3 regions of the Luteibacter sp. P4_E6 genome follow, and region 2 is predicted to be linked to each of the others. Evidence: predicted binding sites of a transcription regulator. Region 2 holds the regulator's gene; each other region holds the start of a gene.
The links. Region 2 encodes FliA, which starts transcription of late flagellar genes. Its sites were predicted from a motif close to TAAAGTTTNNCNNNCNNNGGCCGATAA; they were not measured.
Positions count from the first base shown of each region.

Region 1: the regulator FliA is predicted to act here: its motif matches at 3,661-3,687, upstream of AC1DT2_RS11900 (methyl-accepting chemotaxis protein).
Region 3: the regulator FliA is predicted to act here: its motif matches at 3,502-3,528, upstream of AC1DT2_RS05775 (chemotaxis protein CheW).

Region 1 covers NZ_JBFUJE010000173.1:450-6,965, forward strand. Annotated here, with positions in the region: partial or broken gene AC1DT2_RS11880 (EAL and HDOD domain-containing protein) at 1-719, opposite strand, end outside; gene AC1DT2_RS11885 (flagella synthesis protein FlgN) at 772-1,218, opposite strand; gene flgM (flagellar biosynthesis anti-sigma factor FlgM) at 1,215-1,520, opposite strand; gene flgA (flagellar basal body P-ring formation chaperone FlgA) at 1,624-2,325, opposite strand; gene AC1DT2_RS11900 (methyl-accepting chemotaxis protein) at 2,322-3,629, opposite strand; gene AC1DT2_RS11905 (chemotaxis protein) at 3,780-4,697, shown strand; gene flgB (flagellar basal body rod protein FlgB) at 4,893-5,312, shown strand; gene flgC (flagellar basal body rod protein FlgC) at 5,309-5,722, shown strand; gene AC1DT2_RS11920 (flagellar hook assembly protein FlgD) at 5,732-6,388, shown strand; partial or broken gene AC1DT2_RS11925 (flagellar hook protein FlgE) at 6,410-6,516, shown strand, end outside.
Region 2 covers NZ_JBFUJE010000131.1:2-8,428, reverse strand. Annotated here, with positions in the region: gene fliR (flagellar biosynthetic protein FliR) at 1-274, shown strand, start outside; gene flhB (flagellar biosynthesis protein FlhB) at 271-1,413, shown strand; gene flhA (flagellar biosynthesis protein FlhA) at 1,416-3,527, shown strand; gene flhF (flagellar biosynthesis protein FlhF) at 3,546-4,895, shown strand; gene AC1DT2_RS10250 (MinD/ParA family protein) at 4,958-5,833, shown strand; gene AC1DT2_RS10245 (RNA polymerase sigma factor FliA) at 5,830-6,561, shown strand; gene cheY (chemotaxis response regulator CheY) at 6,615-7,016, shown strand; gene AC1DT2_RS10235 (protein phosphatase CheZ) at 7,027-7,671, shown strand; partial or broken gene AC1DT2_RS10230 (Hpt domain-containing protein) at 7,679-8,427, shown strand, end outside.
Region 3 covers NZ_JBFUJE010000053.1:3,126-8,572, forward strand. Annotated here, with positions in the region: gene cheD (chemoreceptor glutamine deamidase CheD) at 1-296, opposite strand, end outside; gene AC1DT2_RS05765 (CheR family methyltransferase) at 293-1,168, opposite strand; gene AC1DT2_RS05770 (methyl-accepting chemotaxis protein) at 1,172-2,887, opposite strand; gene AC1DT2_RS05775 (chemotaxis protein CheW) at 2,936-3,451, opposite strand; gene AC1DT2_RS05780 (chemotaxis protein CheA) at 3,645-5,447, opposite strand, start outside.

The DNA of each region.
Region 1 (6,516 bases), on a different contig from region 2:
CCCAGTTCGACGGGGCCGTTCTCGGGATCCTGCAGGGCGCCCATGAGACGCAGCACGCCGAGCTTGCTCGGGGCGAGGCGTGGCATATCCACGCGCTCGGGGCGCAGCAGGTACTTGCCCTGGAAGCCGTCGACATCCTGGTCGGCGTAATCGACGAAGGTCTCGTGCGTATCGATGCCGGTGACGATTACCTTGACCCCGAACGCATGCACATAGTCCATGTGCGCGCGCGCAGCGACCGGATGGCGATGATCCACCGCGACCTTCGCGAACTGAACAATACGCAGCAACGCGTCCACGCCGGCCCGGTGTTCGGGATCGGCGGGCAGGTTGAAGTCTTCGAGCATGAACAGGCAGCCATGGCCCTTCAGCTCGCGAAGCTTCTCCAGCAAGTGGTCATCCGTACCGACATCGGCACTGATGCTGGCGCCGAGCCGCGCGTTGTGGCGAAGGATGTCCGCGTGCTCGAGGAGCAGCTGCGGCGACATGTGCAGGAAAGCACGATTGTCACGGACGAGGCGCTTGAGGCTGCCATCGGCGATAGCGCTCAGCGTCGCCTGCGTATGTGCAAGCGCCGCGGCGTCGATATCGCTGCCGATGGGGCGGGGGAACAGGAGTTCGTAGGCGAAGAGCGCCTGCTTCCTGTCCAGGATGGGCACGCGGACGATCGGGAGGATACCGTCGTCATTCACCGCTGTCGGCTGGGGGGTCACTGCCATTGCTTTTGTTGGTGCGCCGTCTGGGTGAGCCTGGGGATGTTTGTGGGTGGGATTAAACCTGCGCGATAGTGGCGGAACGCAGTTTTACCCGCGCGGTGTCGCCCTTCGGGCCGTAGGTCGATCCACCCGGCGAATCGCCCGCAAGCAGCGCAAGCGCCTGACGAACGTGGCCGATTCGCTGGCCGACAATGCGGCCGTTCACTTCATTGAGTTTGCGGCACTCGACCAGGCGTTCGATCGTGTGTGTCCAGCGCGCATCGTTCAGCGTGTCGACGCCGGCGGCGTCGCCCAGGTGGCGACGCTCCGTGTCGAGCTTTTCAATGCGGTCGAGCTGTTTGCCCTTCACCCGGCTGACGGTGTCGAGCGCATGCGTGTCAGCCTGATCGAGCGCCATGCGCTCGTCGATCAGGGTGGCGTGCAGCGCGTCGACCTCACGGGCGAGTTCGRCCATGACGGCGCGAACGGCCGCGTCGAAGTCGGAGCCGAGCGGATCGGTCATGCCTTGCCGCCGATCTGGCCTTCCATCGCAAGAAACTTGCTCGCGATGGCCTGCGAATCAGGCTTGTAGGTGCCGTCGGCCAGCTTGCTGCGGATTTCGTCGACGCGCTTGGTGTCGATGCCATCGCCACGGCTGGCGGCGTCGAGCGCCTTGGCCGAGTCGGTGATCTTGACGCTGTCGTCGCTCGGACGCACGGCGCTGGCGCCCTGCGTGGAGGCGGCGGAGCCTGCAGCCTGGTTCTGGGTGCGAAGCTGCACCTGGGGCTGCGGGGCCTGGATACCGGGTTTGATCGTCGTCGTCATGTGTGTTCCTCGGAGCTGGTGTCCTTCAAACCCTTTATCGGCGGTCTGTCGGCGAACTTTAACTGGCCCTGGGCCGTGAAGTGTGACCGGGTTGGGATTTTGTTCATGGCAGTACCGCGACGGTGCCGGGGCCGGTGACCACGGCGTCGAGTACCTTTCCGGATGAGGCGTTGCGGACCTTCAGGCGGGTGCCGGTATCGCCGGCGCCCATGGCCACGCCGGCGACGCGGATGACCACGCCCTCGACGTCGGCCTGCATGCTGACCGAGTCGCCGATGCGCACGGCTTGTCGACCGGCCAGCATGCCGGGTGTCAGTACGGTGCCAGCACTCAGTGGACGGGCCAGGGAGCGGCCGTCGACCTGACCCGGTTCGGCGATGTAGCCATAGGCGAGGCTGGCCACGTCACGCTCTTCGGTGTGCACGTCACCCGCGCCGACGCCATCGCCGCGTGCCAGCGGCCGGGTGGTCACCAGCACGTTGGTAAACATCTTGACCCGGACCGGCACACGCACCGTCCAGCCGCCCGGGACGGGGCAGTGCACGGCCACGCTGACGCGTGCGCCGAGTGGCCGGTTGCCGGGCAGTGAGGACTCGAGCGGTTTCGGGCATTCGGTCAGGCGAAGCCGGCTATCGAGCGAGTCGGCGTCGGCGGTCATGCGTGCGCCGGGCAGGGCGCGGTTCTGTAGCAGCCAGGTCACCGCCGCCGCGCGTACCGATTCCACCGTCTGCCCGGCCAATGCGCATAGCGGCAGGGCGAGCAGGGCGGTCACGGTGATACCGCGGGCGAAGGTGGATGCCTTCACGCGGCGCGTTCCGCCAGCGATGCCGACAGGCCCTGGGTGATCGCATCCAGTTCCCGGTTGAGGTCGGCGACCATGTGGCCTGCGTCTGCATGCCGGCCTTCGCCCAGCGTGATGGCGTATTGCGAGGCGAGCGCGGAGAAGCGTTCACCGGCGGCACGGATGCCATCGGTCGGGCTATCCGGCCGGCGCACGCGGAATTGGTCGATGCAACGCATGAGCGGGGTGGTGTCGAGCCAACGGCGATCGAGGCTGGCCGGATCGCGCGAGGCGAGTTCCACGGCGAAGCGAAGACCCTGGCTGGCTTCCCGGATCATCTGGCTGAGGCTGGCGGCGTCGAGATCGCCCTCGGTTTCGAGGCGGCTCAGGCCGAGCCGATGCGCAAGCACCGCGGCGCGGGCGGCGGCGTCGGCCTGGCGGCGAGCCTCGTTGGTCACGCGGCCGAGCGTGCCCTGGGTGGCCTGGATCGCAGCGATGCGGCCCTGCAACGCGCCCATGCCTTCGCGGGCCGCGTCGATGTTGCCACGCGCGCCGCGGGCGGCTTCGTCCACGCGGCCCATCGAAGCCTGCATGCCGGCGATGCCCGACTGGGTCTGGTCGAGGCGACGCAGGCTGTTCTGCACCGCGTCGTCGAGRTGACCGGCGAACTGGCCGACAGCTTCGGTGGTCTGGTCGATTTCTGCCGTTGCCTGGGTCGTCTTTTCCGCGAGCTGCTTGACCTCGTCGGCAACGACCGCGAATCCGCGACCGGCTTCACCGGCACGTGCGGCCTCGATGGCCGCATTCAACGCAACGAGGTTGGTCTGGTGGGCGATGTCCTGCACCGTCGCGGTCAACTTGCGGATCGCGGTGAAATATTCGGAGAACTGGGCGTGGTTGCGGCTCATGCCCGACAGTGCGCTGCGAAGCAGACGCAGCTGGCCGTCGAGGTCGCCCGCCGTGGCCAGGCCCTGGCTGCCCGACTCGCCCATGCCGACCGCGCCGGCGTAGGCCTGGTCGAGCGCTGTCGAAATCCTGGCGCTGGCGTCCGTCAAACGTCCGGCGGTGTCGCGGGCTCCTTCGACTACCTTGCCGAGTTCCAGCAGGGTGCCACCAAGCGCCTGGGCGTTGGTCAGCACCATGCCCTGCTGCTCGATCGCCTGGATGGTCGTTGCCGGCGCGGTGCGCGGCTCCGCAGGCTTAAGCAGGGCGCCAAGGGCGCTGGCAGCGGCCGGGTACTGTGCGGAGAGGGCGCGAACGCGCGCCGCATCGCCCTGGGCGGCTGCGTGGGCGAGGAGGCGGACGTGCTGGCTCCAGAGGAGGGTCATGATTTCGCTTTCATCGGATGGTCGCCCCACTTAATCGGTCGGGAGCCTCAGGACTTGAGTCATGCAATCGGCGTGCCATCAGCGCGGCTACAGAAACGACCAGAGCCGCCGATACCGTTCGCGACACCTTCTGTAGATGCCTCGCACGTCATGGCCCGACCGCTGCTCGACACCGTGGAAACCTTTACCCGTCTGGCGGGCCATAACCGCGTGGCGATGCTGCTGTTTCGCCTGGGTGATCGACAGGCGTTCGGCATCAACGTGTTCAAGGTGCGCGAGGTGCTTCGCCGGCCGCGCCTGGAGCGGATGCCAAGCATGCACGCGCTGGTCTCGGGCAGTTTCGACTATCGGGGCAGCACGATCCCGGTCATCGACCTCGCTGCCGCCATGGGCTATCCGGCGCTTGCCAGCGTCGACAGCGCACACCTGATCGTCACCGAATTCAACCTTTCGGTTCAGGGATTTCTGGTCTCCGATGTCGATCGCATCGTCCATGTGGATGGTGCCAACCTCAATGCGCCTCCGGCAGCGCTCGGCTACGGCTCGCGGGTCAATGCGGTGACCCGGCTGGACGGCGATCTGCTCGCGGTCGTGGACGTGGAGCAGGTACTGGCTTCCGTCGACCCCACCGTGGTGCAGCTTTCCGATCGTGTCCAGCAGGCCGCCCATGTGCAGCAGGCCGGCAATCGCCGCATCCTGGTCGTCGACGACTCGGCAGTCGCCCGCACGCAGCTGGTCGATCTGTTCCGCAAGATGGACCTCGAATGCGTCATCGCCAAGGATGGACGCGAAGGGCTCGACAAGCTGCGCACGATGGCCGGCGGCCCCGTTGCCGATCGGGTGGACCTGGTCGTATCGGACATCGAAATGCCGTTGATGGACGGTTACGCGCTGACCACCGCCATCCGCGAGGATGCGCAGTTGCGGCACATGAAGGTGCTCCTGCACAGCTCGCTGAGCGGTGTCTTCAACGAGGCGATGGTGGCTCGCGTGGGTGCGGACAAATTCATCGCCAAGTTCCAGCCGGACATCCTCGCGACCGCGGTGCTGGACCTCCTGCCTACCTGATACCGGCGTTGCCGCCTGCGACGGTCATCCGTCGCCGACGCCATCAGGCAGGGCGCCAGAATTCCGGCACGTTCGCCCAGATCATCGCTTCGATCCCACACAAACGGCGCCACGGCGCCGTTTCGCATGTCTGGGTCCGGCGTGGCACGCCTCTTGCTCAACCCCTCGGGCCAAGCTAACGAGGGGGTCAAGCCCATGATCGACAAACCGGATCCGCTATTAGGCGTACACGCCCAGGCCCTTGGCCTGTGGCAGCGCCGTGRGGAAGTCATTTCGTCGAACCTGGCCAATGCCGACACGCCGGGCTTTCTCGCGCGCGACCTCGATTTCCGCAAGGCGATGACCGCTGCCAGTGGCACGGCCGATGGCCCGGGATTGCAGATGACGGCAACCGAAGCCGGACATATCGGTGGCAACCCGGCCTTCGCCGCGACGGACGCCGACAAGCTCGCCTATCGCGTCCAGACCCAGCCCACGATGGACGGCAACACGGTAGATACCCAGGTCGAACAGGCCCAGTTCGCCGCCAACGCCATCCACTACCAGGCGTCGCTCAGCTTCATTACCTCGTCGATCCATGCCATGCGCATGGCCATTTCAGGATCCAGCTCATGAGCCTGCTCAAGATTTTCGACGTCGCCGGCTCCGGCATGGCAGCCCAGTCGGCCCGGCTCAACACCACGGCCAGCAACATGGCCAACGCGGACAGCATCGCCAGCAGTGAGGCCGGCGCCTATCACGCGAAGCAGCCACTGTTTTCGGCCGTGCAGCAGCAGGTCAACGGGCAGATGGAAAACGGCGGCGTGCGCACGCTCGGCATCACCGAAAGCCAGGCACCGATCCAGGCACGTTACGAGCCGTCCAATCCGCTCGCCGACGCGAACGGCAATGTCTATCAAAGCAACGTCAACACGGTCGACGAGCTGGTCAACATGATCTCCGCGTCGCGCTCCTATCAGAACAACGTCGAAGTCATGAACAGCGCCAAGCAGCTCATGCAGAAGACGCTTGACCTCGGCAAGTAAGGAATTCCCATGGTAGACGCCGTCAGCGGTAACAGTTCCTCGTCTTCATCATCGTCATCATCATCGACCGGCCAGCTGCAGCAGCAGACGCTGAGCCAGTCGGATTTCCTCAAGCTCATGGTCACGCAGATGACCAACCAGGATCCGACCAAGCCGATGGACTCCACCCAGATGGTGGCCCAGATGGCGCAGTTCTCTCAGGTGGCAGCGACACAGGAGCTGCAGGCCTCGTTCGACACGCTGGCATCCGGCCTCACCGGTGACCAGTTCGTGCGCGCTGCCGCTCTTGTGGGCCAGGAAGTGCTCGTGCCGTCGACCGCCGGCAAGCTCGAGGATTCCGCGCTCAGCGGCGCCGTGAACGTGGGCACCTCCGGGACCTACGTCAACGTGCAGATCAAGGACACCGCGGGCAACGTCGTCCGCACGATCGACCTCGGCCAGCCGGACGCCGGCCTCGCCAAGTTCGACTGGGACGGCAAGTCCGACACCGGCGCGCAGCTGCCCGACGGCGTTTACCAGATGTCCGCAACTTCCGGCGGCACGGCGATCGATACCTTCGTTCGCGGCAAGGTGGAAGGCGTCGGTGCCTCCGGTACCGATGGAACCTACGTGCAGGTAGCCGGCTTCGGCGGCGCCCTGCTCAGCCAGATCGCGCAAATCCTGTAACTCCAGCAAGGAACCTCCACCATGCCATTCGACATCGCCCTAAGCGGCATCAATGCGGCGTCTTCCGACCTGGAAGTCACTGCGAACAACATCGCCAACGTCAATACCGTGGGCTTCAAGGGCTCGCG
Region 2 (8,427 bases):
GGGCATTCTGGAGTTCGCCAGCCACCTGTTCGCCGGCGCCGTGCGCGTCGCGTTGCCGGCGCTCACCGCCGTGCTCGTGGTCAACCTCGGCTTCGGTGCGATCAGCCGTTCGGCGCCGTCGATGAACCTCTTCGCGGTCGGGTTCCCGATCACCATCTGCCTCGGCATCATCGCCGTATGGCTTGCGCTTCGCGGCCTGCCGAGTGCCTGGGATTCACTGCAGACGGACGCCTGGGAAGCCATGCGTGGACTGGTCGGGAGGTCCTCGCCGTGAGTGAGTCCGACCAGGAAGATAAAACCGAATCACCTAGTGACAAACGACTTCGCGAAGCGCGAGAGAAGGGCGACCTGCCGCGCTCGCGCGACCTTTCCACCGCCGTGGTGGTCCTGGCGGGCGTGACCTCGATGATCGCCTCGCGCGACCAGATGGCCGTGCACGCGGCCAACATCATGCACGTCGGCCTGCGTTACGGCCGCGACGACCTGTTCGCCGCCAACGGCATCACCCGAGCGCTGATGACCGCGGCCGGCGAGGGCCTGAAGCTGCTCGGCCCCGTGTTCACCGTCACTGCGGTCGCTGCCATCGCCGCACCCACGCTCATGGGCGGCCTGAACTTCTCCTTCGAAGCCCTGGTACCGAAGTTCGACCGCCTGGACCCGATCAAGGGGTTCAGCCGCCTCGTGTCGATGAACGGCCTGGTCGAGCTGGGCAAGTCTCTGCTGAAGCTGATCCTGATCGGCGGCGCGCTGGTCTGGTTCCTCAACCGCACCACGCAAGAGATGTACTCGGTGGGTAGCGGTCCGGTGAAGGAGGGCATTGCCCATACCTTTGGCGTGCTCGGTCACGCGTCGCTGATCTTCGCCTGCGCGCTGGGGCTGATCGCCCTGGTCGATGCACCCTGGCAGGCCTTCAGCTTCACCAAGAAGATGCGCATGACCAAGCAGGAGGTGAAGGACGAGCACAAGGAAAGCGACGGTAGTCCGGAACTGAAGTCGAAAATCCGTCAGATGCAGCTGCAGATGTCGCGTCGACGCATGATGGAAGACGTTCCTACGGCGGATGTGATCGTGGTCAACCCGACCCATTTCGCCGTCGCCCTCAAATACGACGAAGTGAAAATGGGCGCGCCGCGAGTCGTAGCAAAGGGTGTGGACGTCCTGGCCCAGCAAATCCGCGATGTGGCGGGTGCGGCGAAGATTCCTGTCGTCGAAGCGGCGCCGTTGGCACGCGCCTTGTATGCAACGACGGAAGTCGGTCGCGAGATCCCCTCGGCACTGTACGTCGCCGTGGCCCAGATCCTGGCCTATGTGTTCCGCCTGAAGCAGGCGATCGCCGTCGGCGATCTCCCGCCCGATCTGCCCGAGCAGGACATCGATCCTGAACTGCTCGGCCCCTACCGTATGGATAAGTGACGATGGCAGCTACGACCACGCTCATGGGCACGTTCCGGCAGATCGGCCGGCGGGGCATCGCCGCGCCCGTGGTCATGCTGGTCATGCTCGGCATGCTCATGCTGCCGCTGCCGCCCTTCATGCTGGACCTGCTGTTCACCTTCAACATCGCGTTGTCGCTGGTGATCCTGCTGGCCACCATGTACGTGATGCGGCCGCTGGAGCTGGCCTCGTTCCCGACCGTGGTGCTGTTCGCCACCTTGCTGCGCCTGGCGTTGAACATCGCCTCCACGCGCGTGGTGCTGCTGCACGGCCATAACGGCCCGGGCGCTGCCGGCAAGGTGATCGAGGCCTTCGGCGAGTTCGTCATCGGCGGCAATTTCGCTGTCGGTTTCGTGGTGTTCGCCATCCTCACCATCATCAACTTCGTGGTCGTGACCAAGGGCGCCACGCGCGTTTCCGAGGTCACGGCACGCTTCACCCTCGACGCGATGCCAGGCAAGCAGATGGCGATCGACGCCGACCTCAATGCCGGCCTGCTCACCCAGGAACAGGCGCGCGAGCGCCGCCAGGAAGTGCGCGAGGAAGCGGACTTCTACGGCTCGATGGATGGTGCGTCCAAGTTCGTCCGCGGCGACGCCACGGCCGGCATGCTCATTCTCGCCATCAATATCATCGGCGGCTTCTTCATCGGCATGCTGCAGCACGGCCTGTCCGCTTCGGAGGCCGCGCGCACCTACACACTGCTGACCATCGGCGACGGCCTGGTCGCGCAGGTGCCGGGCCTGATGCTCTCAATCGCCACGGCGGTCATCGTCACCCGCGTGTCCAAGTCCCAGGAAATGGGCAAGCACGTCATGGGGCAGCTGTTCGGCCAGCCGAAGGCGCTGGGCGTCGCCGCTGCCGTACTTGGCGCGATGGGCCTCGTGCCGGGCATGCCGAACCTGCCGTTCCTGTTGCTCGCGGCCGCCGCCGGCTTCGGCGCGTGGAAGCTCCAGCAGAACAAGGACCGTCTCGCCGACGGCGGCACGCTGGGCGCCGCCCCTGCACCGGGTACCGAACTCGCGCTGGAGTCGACACCCCCGGGCGAGCGCCTCGAGCTCTCGTGGGAAGACGTCGCCCAGGTGGACACCATCGGCCTGGAAGTCGGTTATCGCCTGATCCCGCTGGTCGACAAGGCGCAGGGTGGCGAACTGATGGCGCGGATCAAGTCGGTGCGCCGCAAGCTCTCACAGGAGCTGGGCTTCCTGGTGCCGTCCGTGCACATTCGCGACAACCTCGACCTCTCGCCGCACGGTTATCGCATCTCGCTGATGGGCGTGCCGATGGGCGAGGCAGAAATCCACACCGAGCGCATGCTGGCGATCGATCCGGGCCGCGTGCACGGCACGATCAACGGTATCGCCACGCGGGACCCGGCCTTTGGGCTCGATGCCGTATGGATCGAGCCGGGCCTGCGCGAACATGCTCAGACGCTGGGCTATACGGTGGTCGATCCGGCCACCGTGATCGCTACGCATCTCTCGCACATTTTGCAGAACCACGCCCACGAACTCATCGGCCATCAGGACGTGCAGCAGCTGCTCGACCGCCTTGCGCAGCAGACGCCGAAGCTGGTCGAAGACCTCGTGCCCAAGCGCCTGTCGCTTGGCGCCGTGGTCAAGGTGCTACAGAACCTGCTCGCCGAGCGCGTGCCCATCCGCAACTTCCGCGGCATCGTCGAGTCGCTCGCCGAGCATGCCGGTCAGAGTCAGGATCCCGGCGTCCTTGCCGCCAGCGTCCGGGTCACGCTTGGCCGACAGATCGTGCAGGAGATCGCGGGCCTCGGAACTGAGGTCCCCGTCATTACTTTGGCGCCGGAACTGGAGCAGATTCTTCTACAGTCCCTACAGGGCGGCGGTCCCGCGGGCGCGGCCATCGAGCCGGGTCTCGCCGACCGCTTGCAGCAGAACGTGGCCGAGGCGGCGCGACGTCAGGAAGCGGCCGGTGAACCGGCCGTCCTGCTGGTCTCGCCGGCACTTCGTCCGTGGCTTTCACGCTTCACTCGGCATGTGGCCCAAAACCTGCATGTACTTGCCTATAACGAGGTTCCGGACAACCGCCGCGTCAAGCTGGTGACGGCCCTCGGACGATAGGACGAGAGGATCTAACGCATGAAAATCAAACGATTCGTTGCTGCCGATATGCGCCAGGCCATGCGCCAGGTTCGGGATGAGCAGGGCCCGGACGCCGTGATCCTGTCCACGCGTCGGATGGACGACGGTATCGAGATCATCGCTGCGCTCGACTACGACGAAGCGCTGGTCCGCGAAGCGGGCTTCGCCTTCGAGCCGCCGACCGCGGAAGAGACCGCAGCGAAGCATGCCGCTGCGCTGGCGCCGATCCGCGCCACACGCGACAGCGACCGCGCCGCACGCATCGACCAGGCCCGCGCCGCCACGGCTGCTGCCGTCGAGCGCGCGACCAAGGTCGGCACGAACCCCAACGCGCCGCAGCGCCAGTCCAGCGCGGCCCTCGCCTCCAGCGTGGCCGACGTGGTTCGCGCCGCGACGGTAAGCCCGAACAGCGACTCCGCCGTGAATGGCGTGCGCGCCGAGATCAACAACCTGCGCGAGATGCTGGAAGTGCAGCTCTCCACGCTGGCCTGGAACCAGATGGACCGCGAGCAGCCGCTGCGCGCCCGCGTCCTTCGTGAGATGACCCGCCTGGGTATCGACGGCGACGTGGCACGCGCGCTGTGCGCCGAGTTGCCCGCCGACATGACCTCCGAGCAGGCTCGCTACCTGCCGCTGGGCATCCTCTCGCGCAACATCCGCACCAGCGGGCGTAATTTCGACACGGTCGGTGGCGGCATCACCGCGCTGGTCGGCACCACCGGCGTTGGCAAGACGACCACCATTGCCAAGCTTGCTGCCCGCGCCGTGCTTCGTCATGGCGCCTCCAATGTCGCCCTGATCAGCGCCGACCAGTACCGTATCGGTGCCGGTGCGCAGCTGGAGCACTACGGCCGCCTGCTCGGCGTGCGCGTGTATAACGCACACGACGCCGACAGCCTGCGCAACGTGCTCCTCCAGCTACGCAGCAAGCACACGGTCCTGGTCGACACCGCCGGCATGGCCGGTAACGATCCCAAGCTGCAGCAGCAGTTCGATACGCTGCGCGCTACCTCGAACCTCCGCGTCTGCCTGGTGCTCRCCGCCAATGCACAGGCCCAGGCGATCGACAACGCGATCCGCTCCTACGCGCCGCTGTCGCCGCAGACGGCCATCCTTACCAAGCTCGACGAGGCACCGCTGATCGGTGGCGCCCTGTCAGCACTCATTCGCCACGCTATGCCGCTGGACTACACCACCGACGGGCAGCGCGTGCCCGAAGACATCGCCTCCGCCGATGCGCGCAAGCTGGTCTGCCTGGCAGCCCAGTTGCTCAAGCAGCGCAACGAGGAGCCCGACGACGCCATACTTGCCGATCGATTCGGCATCGCGGCGCCCGCGCACGCCTGATCGGGGACCCGCAAAACGTGACTACCGCAACCGCACACTCTTTCACGGCAGTGAATTCCTTCATGACCACACACGTCGATAGCACCCAGGCCGCCGGCCTCAACTGGCTTGACGACCGTCGCCCCACGCGCAGCATCGCTATCGCTGGCGGCAAGGGCGGTGTCGGCAAGACCACCGTGGCGGTCAATCTCGGCATGGCACTGGCGATGGGCGGACGCGATGTCGTCCTGCTCGACGCCGACCTCGCCATGGCCAACATCGACGTGCTGCTGGGTCTTCAGCCGACGCGCCACCTCGGGCACATGCTCGAGGGCGAGTGCCGCATCGAGGACCTGATCCTCCAGGCGCCGCATGGCCTGAAGGTGATTCCGGCCACGTCCGGGGCGCGCCGCATGGCCCAGCTGCCGAACATCGAGCACGCTGCCGTGATCCGCGCGTTCGACGAATACCCGATCGCCCCCGAGTACCTGATCGTCGATACCGCCGCCGGCATCTCGGACAGCGTGTCCATGTTTGCCGCCGCTTCCGACGAGGTGGTGGTGGTGGTGTGCGACGAGCCGGCTTCACTCACCGACGCCTATGCCCTGATCAAGGTCATGAGCCGCGAGTTCGGCGTGAACCGCTTCCGCATCGTCGCCAACATGGTCCGCCACGCCCAGGAAGGCCGCCAGTTGTTCGAGAAGCTGTCCCGGGTGACCAACCGGTTCCTGGATGTTTCCTTGGATTTCATGGGGATGGTCCCGCACGACGAGTACCTGCGTCAGGCTATCCGCCGCCAGTCGGCCGTGGTCGACGTCTGGCCGAGCAGCCGATCTGCCGTCGKATTCAAGAATTTGGCCAGGTCGGTCGATACATGGGGTGAACCCGAACCCCGTGCTCAGGGTCGCATCGGCTTTTTTGCCGAGCGGTCTCATCTGGGAGGAGGGCTGCCACTGTGAGCGTTGCGACCGAATACCTTGAAGTCACGCGAATCCCGGCGGATCAACTGGTACGAACCCACGCGCCGCTGGTGCGCCGGATCGCCTATCACCTGATGGGTCGGCTGCCGCCAAGCGTGGATGCGAACGACCTCATGCAGGCCGGAATGATCGGACTGCTCGAGGCAGCAAGAAATTACTCGCCGACTCGCGCGGCCAGTTTCGAGACCTATGCGGGTATCCGCATACGTGGCGCGATGCTGGACGAACTGCGCAAGACGGACTGGACCCCGCGCTCCGTGCATCGAAAGTTGCGCGAAGTGGCTGAAGTAACGAGGCAGATCGAGAACGAAACGGGTGGGGATGCCGAAGACGCCGAGGTCATGAAGCGGCTTGGTATCGACGCCATGGAGTACAACCAGATTCTGGCCGACGCGGCGAGCGCGCGGTTGCTCAGCCTTACGGCGCCGGAAGGCGACGAAGGCGCGGCGATCGATGTCGCGGACCCCGACGCCGCGGGTCCGGAAGGGATCTTCGAGCAGGACGGCTTGCGCGATGCGCTGGCGCAGTCCATCGATGGCCTGCCCGAGCGCGAGAAGCTGGTGATGTCGCTGTACTACGATGAAGAGCTCAACCTGAAGGAAATCGGTGCGGTGCTGGGTGTGAGCGAATCGCGGGTGTGCCAGATCCATGGCCAGGCCCTGATCCGCCTCCGCGCACGCATGACGGGTTGGAAAGAAAAGCATTGACGGCATTACGGTGCCGTCGCCGGTAAGAACGCGCAGTCAGGCGGAGACGAGTTTTGGACAAGAACATGAAGATCCTCGTGGTGGACGATTTTTCCACCATGCGACGCATCGTCAGGAACCTCCTGGTCGAGCTGGGATTTACGAACACCCTCATCCAGGAGGCTGAAGACGGCAACGCGGCGCTCGTGATGCTGCGCGCCCAGCCCTTCGACCTGGTGGTGACCGACTGGAACATGCCCAACATGACGGGCATCGAGCTGCTTCGCGCTATCCGCGCGGATGCCGCGCTGAAGTCGATGCCGGTGCTGATGGTGACGGCCGAGAACAATCGCGACCAGATCATCGCCGCGGCGCAGAGTGGCGTGAACGGCTACGTGGTCAAGCCGTTCACGGCGGTCACGCTGAAGGAAAAGCTCGACAAGATCTTCGAACGACTCGCCGCGGCTGCGGGCTAAGGGAATGACAATGAACACCATGCTTACCGCCGGCCACGAGGTCGTTCCCGAGCTGCGCGAGTTGCTCGACGCCGATGACAGTGTTGCCTTCGAACAGGCGCTCGACCGCCTGCTGCGCAGCCGCGAACAACACCTGTTCCTGGCCCTGGGCCATCTCGCGCGCGATCTCCACGAGTCGGTCCGCCGCCTTGCCTCCGACATCTCCAGCGATGGCGTGCCGGGCAACATGAGCGATGCGCGCAAACACCTGCGCGACGTGCTCGAAATGAGCTCCCAGGCTGCCCACCGCACGCTCGACTTCAGCGACAAACTGCGTCCGCAGGCACAGGCGCTGGCCAAACAGGCCGACGAAGTGCTGGTCATGGACCACGCCGATCCGTCCTTCGCACCCAACGCCACGGCGCTTGCCGTACGCGTCGGCGATTTCGCGCAGAGCTGCGACATCGGCCTGGGCGAGATGGTCGAAGCGCAGTCCTGGCAGGATCTCTCGGGTCAGCGCGTCGCGCAGGTCGAGGCGTTCATGGCCAAGGTGGAATCGTCGCTGGTCGAACTGGTGCGCCTCACCGGTTCACTCGCGGGCGGCAGCCACGCACCGGCCGCGGACAAGGTCAGCCAGGACGAAGTGGATCGACTGCTCAGCGAATTCGGGTTCTGAGCGCCGTATGAGCGTGGAGCTGGACAACGAGCTGCTCAATGTCTTCCTGATCGAAGCACGCGAACTGCTCGAGAGCCTGGGCGAACAGCTCGTGGACCTCGAAGCCTCGCCGGGAGACGCCGAGCTACTGAACGCGGTCTTCCGCGCGTTCCATACCGTGAAGGGCGGTGCGGGCTTCCTTGGCCTCAATGCCATGGTGGAGCTGTGCCATCGCGCCGAGGACCTCCTCAACGAGGCCCGTAATGGCGCGGTGGTGTTGAACCCCGGTTTCATGGATGCGTTGCTCGAGTCGCTGGACCTCCTCAACGACATGATGCGTGCGGCCGACGCGGGAGTGCCCGCCGAGCCCGCACCACGCTCGGTACTCGATCGCCTGCTGATTCCGGGTCGCACCGGTTCCGCGCCGCCGGTGGCCTTGTCGCCGGCGACGACATCCGCTCCCGCGGTATCGGCACCGTCGTCGCCGCGTGCCTACGATCCGATCGAAGACGAATTCGAAGCGATGCTCGACGCCGCGCGCAACGATCGCGCACCGACCTCGGCGCCCTCGGGCACGATCAACGACGACGAGTTCGAGGCACTACTGGATTCGCTCTACGGCACCGGCGCCCCCGGCGCCGAAGCTGTCCCTGTGGGAGCCGCTTCAGCGGCGATACCAGCCGCGGCGACGCCCGTCGCGCCGGCCGCCGACCCCAACGCCATCAGCGACGACGAATTCGAAGCCCTGCTGGACAGCCTCCACGGCACAGCGGTACC
Region 3 (5,447 bases), on a different contig from region 2:
CGGCCAACCGTCGAGGTCCAGCTGTCGCGGTCGCCGGCCGGCTCCGGCAGCATGAAGTGGTTCATGCCACCGATACGACGACGGGCATCGCGTACGCAGGCGGATACACAGGAGCCCAGCACGGTCGAGATCATCTCTTCCTGCGTGCTCACGTAGTACTCGCCCGGCAGAATCTTTACCGTGACCACTTCCTGGGCGGGATCCCAGAAGCGGCGGACGTGCTCGAACCCGGGCAGCACGCTTTTCGGATCGAAGCCGATAAAGGTTCTCGGCTGCGCGACGAACGTGTCGCTCATGTGCGTTTCCGGTAGACCGTTCGGCCGATCAGATCGAAGTCCTCGGACAATCCGTACATGGACTCCGAGTGCCCCAGGAACAGGTAGCCGTGGCTTTCCAGCATGCCGGCATAGCGGGAGAACAGTCGCTGCTTGGTCGGCTTGTCGAAATAGATGACGACGTTGCGGCAGAAGATGGCGTCGAACTTGCCATGCATCGGCCACTCGTGGAGCAGGTTCAACGGCTGGATGGCCACCAGCTCGCGCAGGCGCGGATGCACCTGGACGTAGCCATCGAACGAACCTTCGCCACGCAGGAACCAACGCTTGCGACGCGCGTCGCTCACCCCGCCCAGGCGATCCACCGGGTACACGCCCTTGCGTGCGGCTTCGAGCGCCTGCGGCGACAGATCGGTGGCGAGGATCTTCGCGTCGATCTGGATACCCGTGCGCTCGATGGCCTCGGCCAGCACCATCGCGATGGCGTAAGGTTCTTCGCCGGTGGAACAGCCTGCCGACCAGATGCGCAGCCGACCGCTGCCCTTCTTCTCCGCCAGCCAGCGAGGAAGGAGTTCGTCGATGAGCATGTCGTAGTGGTGCATCTCGCGGAAGAACGAGGTGACGTTCGTGCTGATGCAGCTGGCTAGTTCGCCGAGTTCCGACTCCGGATCACGGCGCAAAAGGTCGCAGTACGCCTCGAAGCCGGAGAGGTTCAACGCGCGCAGCCGGCGTAGCAGACGCCCCTGGACGAGCTGCCGCTTGTGATCGCCCAGCGAGATGCCGCAGTGCTGCAGCACGAACTCACGCAGGAAGCCGAATTCCTTCTCGCCGAGATTCGGTCCTGTCGCGCCCGCCAGCCCGGCGGCGTCGCCGTTGTTGACGAGCGCATTCATCGATCAGAACTCCTTCCACACACCGGCGTCGGCCGCGGACTCGACCGGACGCTGCGCACGCGGAGCCGGCGTGCTGCGCACGGCGGCGAACACGGTTTCCATCTCTTCGCGAGCGGCGTCCTTGCGCTGCGCCTTGGCGGCCGGAGCGCTGGACGCCTGGCCGGTGATCTGGAAGAACGACACCTGGCGGCTGAGCTCGTTGGCCTGCTCGTGCATGGCACGGGCGGCAGCGGCCGACTCTTCCACCAGCGCGGCGTTCTGCTGGGTCATTTCGTCCATCTGCAGCACGGCGTGGTTGACCTGGTCGATACCGGCCGACTGCTCCGAACTGGCGGCAGCGATCTCGGCGACGATATCCGTCACCTTCTTCACGCTGTCGACGATCTCGGCGAGCGCTTTGCCCGACTGGTCGACCAACTCCGAACCGGCCTTGACCTTGTTCGCGCTGTCGTTGATCAGCCCCTTGATCTCCTTCGCCGCACCGGCCGAACGCTGGGCCAGGTTGCGCACTTCGGTGGCGACCACGGCGAAGCCGCGACCCTGCTCACCCGCACGTGCCGCTTCCACCGCCGCGTTGAGCGCAAGCAGATTGGTCTGGAACGCGATTTCGTCGATGAGGCTGACGATGTCGGAAATCTTCTTGCTGGAGCTGTTGATATCGCGCATGGCGACAACGGTCTGCGCGACGACTTCGCCACCGCGCTCGGCCTGCTCGCGTGCACCGCGGGCCAGCTGGTTGGCGTGGCTCGCGTTCTCGGCGTTCTGCTTCACGGTGGAGGTCATTTCCTCCATCGACGAGGCGGTCTCTTCCAGGCTGGAAGCCTGTTCCTGCGTACGCTGCGAGAGGTCGTCGTTACCGCGCGAAATCTGCTGCGCCGCCGTGCTGACCGAACCCGAACCATGGCGCACTTCGCCGACGATGGCGCTGAGGCGCTCGTCCATGGCGCGGAAGGCCTCCTGTAGCTGGCCCAGTTCGTCCGAACGCGTGACCTGGATGTCGTGGCCGAGCTTGCCCTCGGCGATCTGGTGCGCGACAGCCACGGTGTGCGACAGCGTACGGATGATGGAGCGGACGACGAGGACGCCGATCAGCAGGCAGATGAACAGGCCGACGGCCAGCGAGCCGATGCTGAGCGCGCGGACCATCTGGTACTGCGCAGTCTCCTTCGCATAGATCGCCGCGGCTTCATCGCGCTTGGCTTCGATGAGCTTGCCGAGCTGGGTCTGGCGGTCCATCAACAGTGGGCGAACCTGCAGTTCGAGCACGTCGCTCGAGCCTTCGTCAGCCTGGTTGAGGGCGTCGACCATGTCCGACTTGGCCTGGTCGTAGTCGGCGGTTGTCGACTGCCACTTGTCGTAAAGCTTCTTGACCTCAGCCGACATCGGGACTTTGAGGAACTCGGCCTTCAGCTTGGTCATCTCGTCTTCGTACTTCTGGAACTCGGCGACCTTCTGCTTCACCTGGTCCTTGTTGCTGACCTTGGCTGCCGCTTCGCCCAACACGACGAAGGAAAGCAGCGAATCCGTATTGAGGCGGCTCAGCGTCTCCGAGGGAGCGAGCTCTTCCTCGTAGATCTGGCGCATGCCTTCGTTCTGGAAGTGCATCGCGCCGAGACCGACGGCCGCACCACCAAGAAGCATGAGCGTGAGCAGGCCGAGCACGCCGTAGAGGCGACCGCGAACGGTCAGGGCGGGGACTTTGAACTTCAACTTCTTCATCACGGTTCCAATCGGCAAAGTGCGGCAAGGACTAACCAGGCGTTACGCTCAGGCGACGGCTTTGACATCCGAGGAGGCCAGGGCGGCCTCCAGCATCTGTGCGTCCTGCGGCTGAAGCAGGCGATCGACGTCGAGCAGGAGGACCATGCGCTCGGCGACGGACGTGAGTCCTTTCAGGTATTCGGTATCGACGGTCGTGCCCATGTCGGGCACCGGGCGAACGTCGCCGGGAGCAACCTCGACCACGTCGGAAACGGCATCGACCACGACGCCGAACTGACGGCCGTTGACCATCACGATGACCGTGACGGTGGTGGCCGTGTATTCCTCGCGGGCCAGGCCGAAGCGCAGGCGGAGGTCCAGCACCGGCACGATGGCGCCGCGCAGGTTCAGCACGCCGAGCACGTAGCCGGGCGCCTGCGGAATGCGGGTGACCGGCGTCCAGCCGCGAATCTCGCGGACGGCGAGGATGTCGACACCGTATTCCTCGTTGCCGAGGTTCACGGTGAGGTACTGCGCGGCCTCTTCAGGCGCGGCGGTGGCGGAATTGGCTTGCTGGTTCATGTCGTTCCCACGGCGGATCGGTTCGGCGGTTCGGGACCCCTTCCCTTGGGGTATCGGCCGTCGCGGTGGGTTCTTGAGGGGCAAATGCGCGCTTTGTAGGAGCCGATTCATCGGCGATGGGTGCTCGCGGCACCCTAGCCCGCTGCCGCGGGATCGCCGATGAATCGGCTCCTACAAGAACTGGGTCGCGCGATCAGGCGGCCTTGCGGCGGGCCTGCATGCGGACCAGGCCGGTCACGTCGGCAATGAGCGCCACGGAGCCGTCAGCCAGGATGGTCGCGCCGGAGATGCCGGTCACGCGCCGGTAGTTAGCCTCGAGCGACTTCACGACCGCCTGCTGCTGGCCGATCAGTTCGTCGACGAACAGGCCGATACGGGTGCCCTCGCCTTCCACGACGATCACGATGCCCTCGTCGACCGCACGACGCTGCCCGGCACAGCCGAACACGTCGAACAGGCGAACGATCGGCATCCAGTTGTCCCGGAAGCGGAACAGCTCGCCACCTCCGGCCACGCTGCGCACGGTATCCGGCTTGACCTGCACCGACTCGATGATCGACACGAGCGGCACGATGTAGATTTCGTCGCCCACCGCGGCAGTGAGGCCGTCGATGATGGCGAGCGTCAGCGGCAGGGTGATGGTGAAGGTGGTGCCACTGCCCTGCACGCTGCGGATGGCGACGGTGCCGCCGAGATCCATGACGTTGCGACGGACCACGTCCATGCCGACGCCACGGCCGGAAAGGTCGGTGGTCGCGGCGGCAGTGGAGAAGCCCGCCTCGAAGATCAGGTCGGACACGGCCTCGTCGGACATGCCCTCGCCCGTGGTGATGATGCCGCGCTGGATGGCCTTGGCCACGATGGCTTCGCGGTTGAGCCCCGCGCCGTTGTCGGCCACTTCGACGACGATGCTGCCGCCACGATGGAAAGCCTCGAGGCGCAGGGTGCCGGTGTCGCCCTTGCCTGCGGCGACGCGCTTATCCGGCATTTCCAGGCCATGGTCGATCGCGTTGCGGACCAGATGGACCAGCGGATCGCCGATCTTCTCGAGCACGGTCTTGTCCAGCTCAGTGGTCTCGCCGCGCATGTCGAGCACGACCTTCTTGTCGAGCTTCTGCGCCAGGTCGCGGACCAGGCGCGGGAAGCGGTTGAACACCGTGCTGATCGGCAGCATGCGGATGCTCATGACGCTTTCCTGCAGTTCGCGCGTATGCCGCCCCAACTGGGCCAGGCCATGGCGCAGCATTTCCAGCTGCGACGCATCGACGCCGTCGTTGAACTGGCTGAGCATCGACTGGGTGATGACCAGTTCGCCGACGAGGTTGATCAGGGTGTCGATCTTTTCGATGCCGACGCGGACGGAACTGGATTCGCTGTTCGCAGCGGGATCGCGCACGGCGCGCGGGGCGGCTGCGGCCACGGGAGCGGCGGCCGCGGCGGCGACCTCGGCGACCTCGGCGACCGCTGCGGGCGCAGCGATGCGCGGCGTCACGGTCAGGTCGCAGTCGCCATCGACCCAGTCGAACACGCCTTCGACGACGGCGCGCTTGGCACCGGCGTCGAGGCTGAGCGTCCAGCCAAGGTATGACGACTCGGCGTCCATGTCGGCCAGCGCGGGAAGCTTGCTGGCATCGCAGGTGACCGCGAGCGGGCCCAGGGCCTCGAGTTCGCGGAACATGCGTGCCGGGTCGTTACCGGATTTCAGCAGATAGTCGAACGGACGGAAGGCGATGTCCCAGCCTTCGATCGCTTCGGCAGCCGCAGCAGCCTTGGCAACAGCCACCACCGGTGCGGCCGCATGACCGGAGACCATCGCCGACAACTCGGCCAGCAAGGCCTGGCTTTCCGCCGTGGCGGCCGGCTGCCCGGCCATCGACAGGGAGAGCATGTCGCGCACGGTATCGCCCGAGCGCAGCAGCAACTCCACCACGGCCTTGGCCATCGGACGGCGGCCACTGCGGACCTCGTCCATCAGGTTCTCGGCCACGTGAGTGAA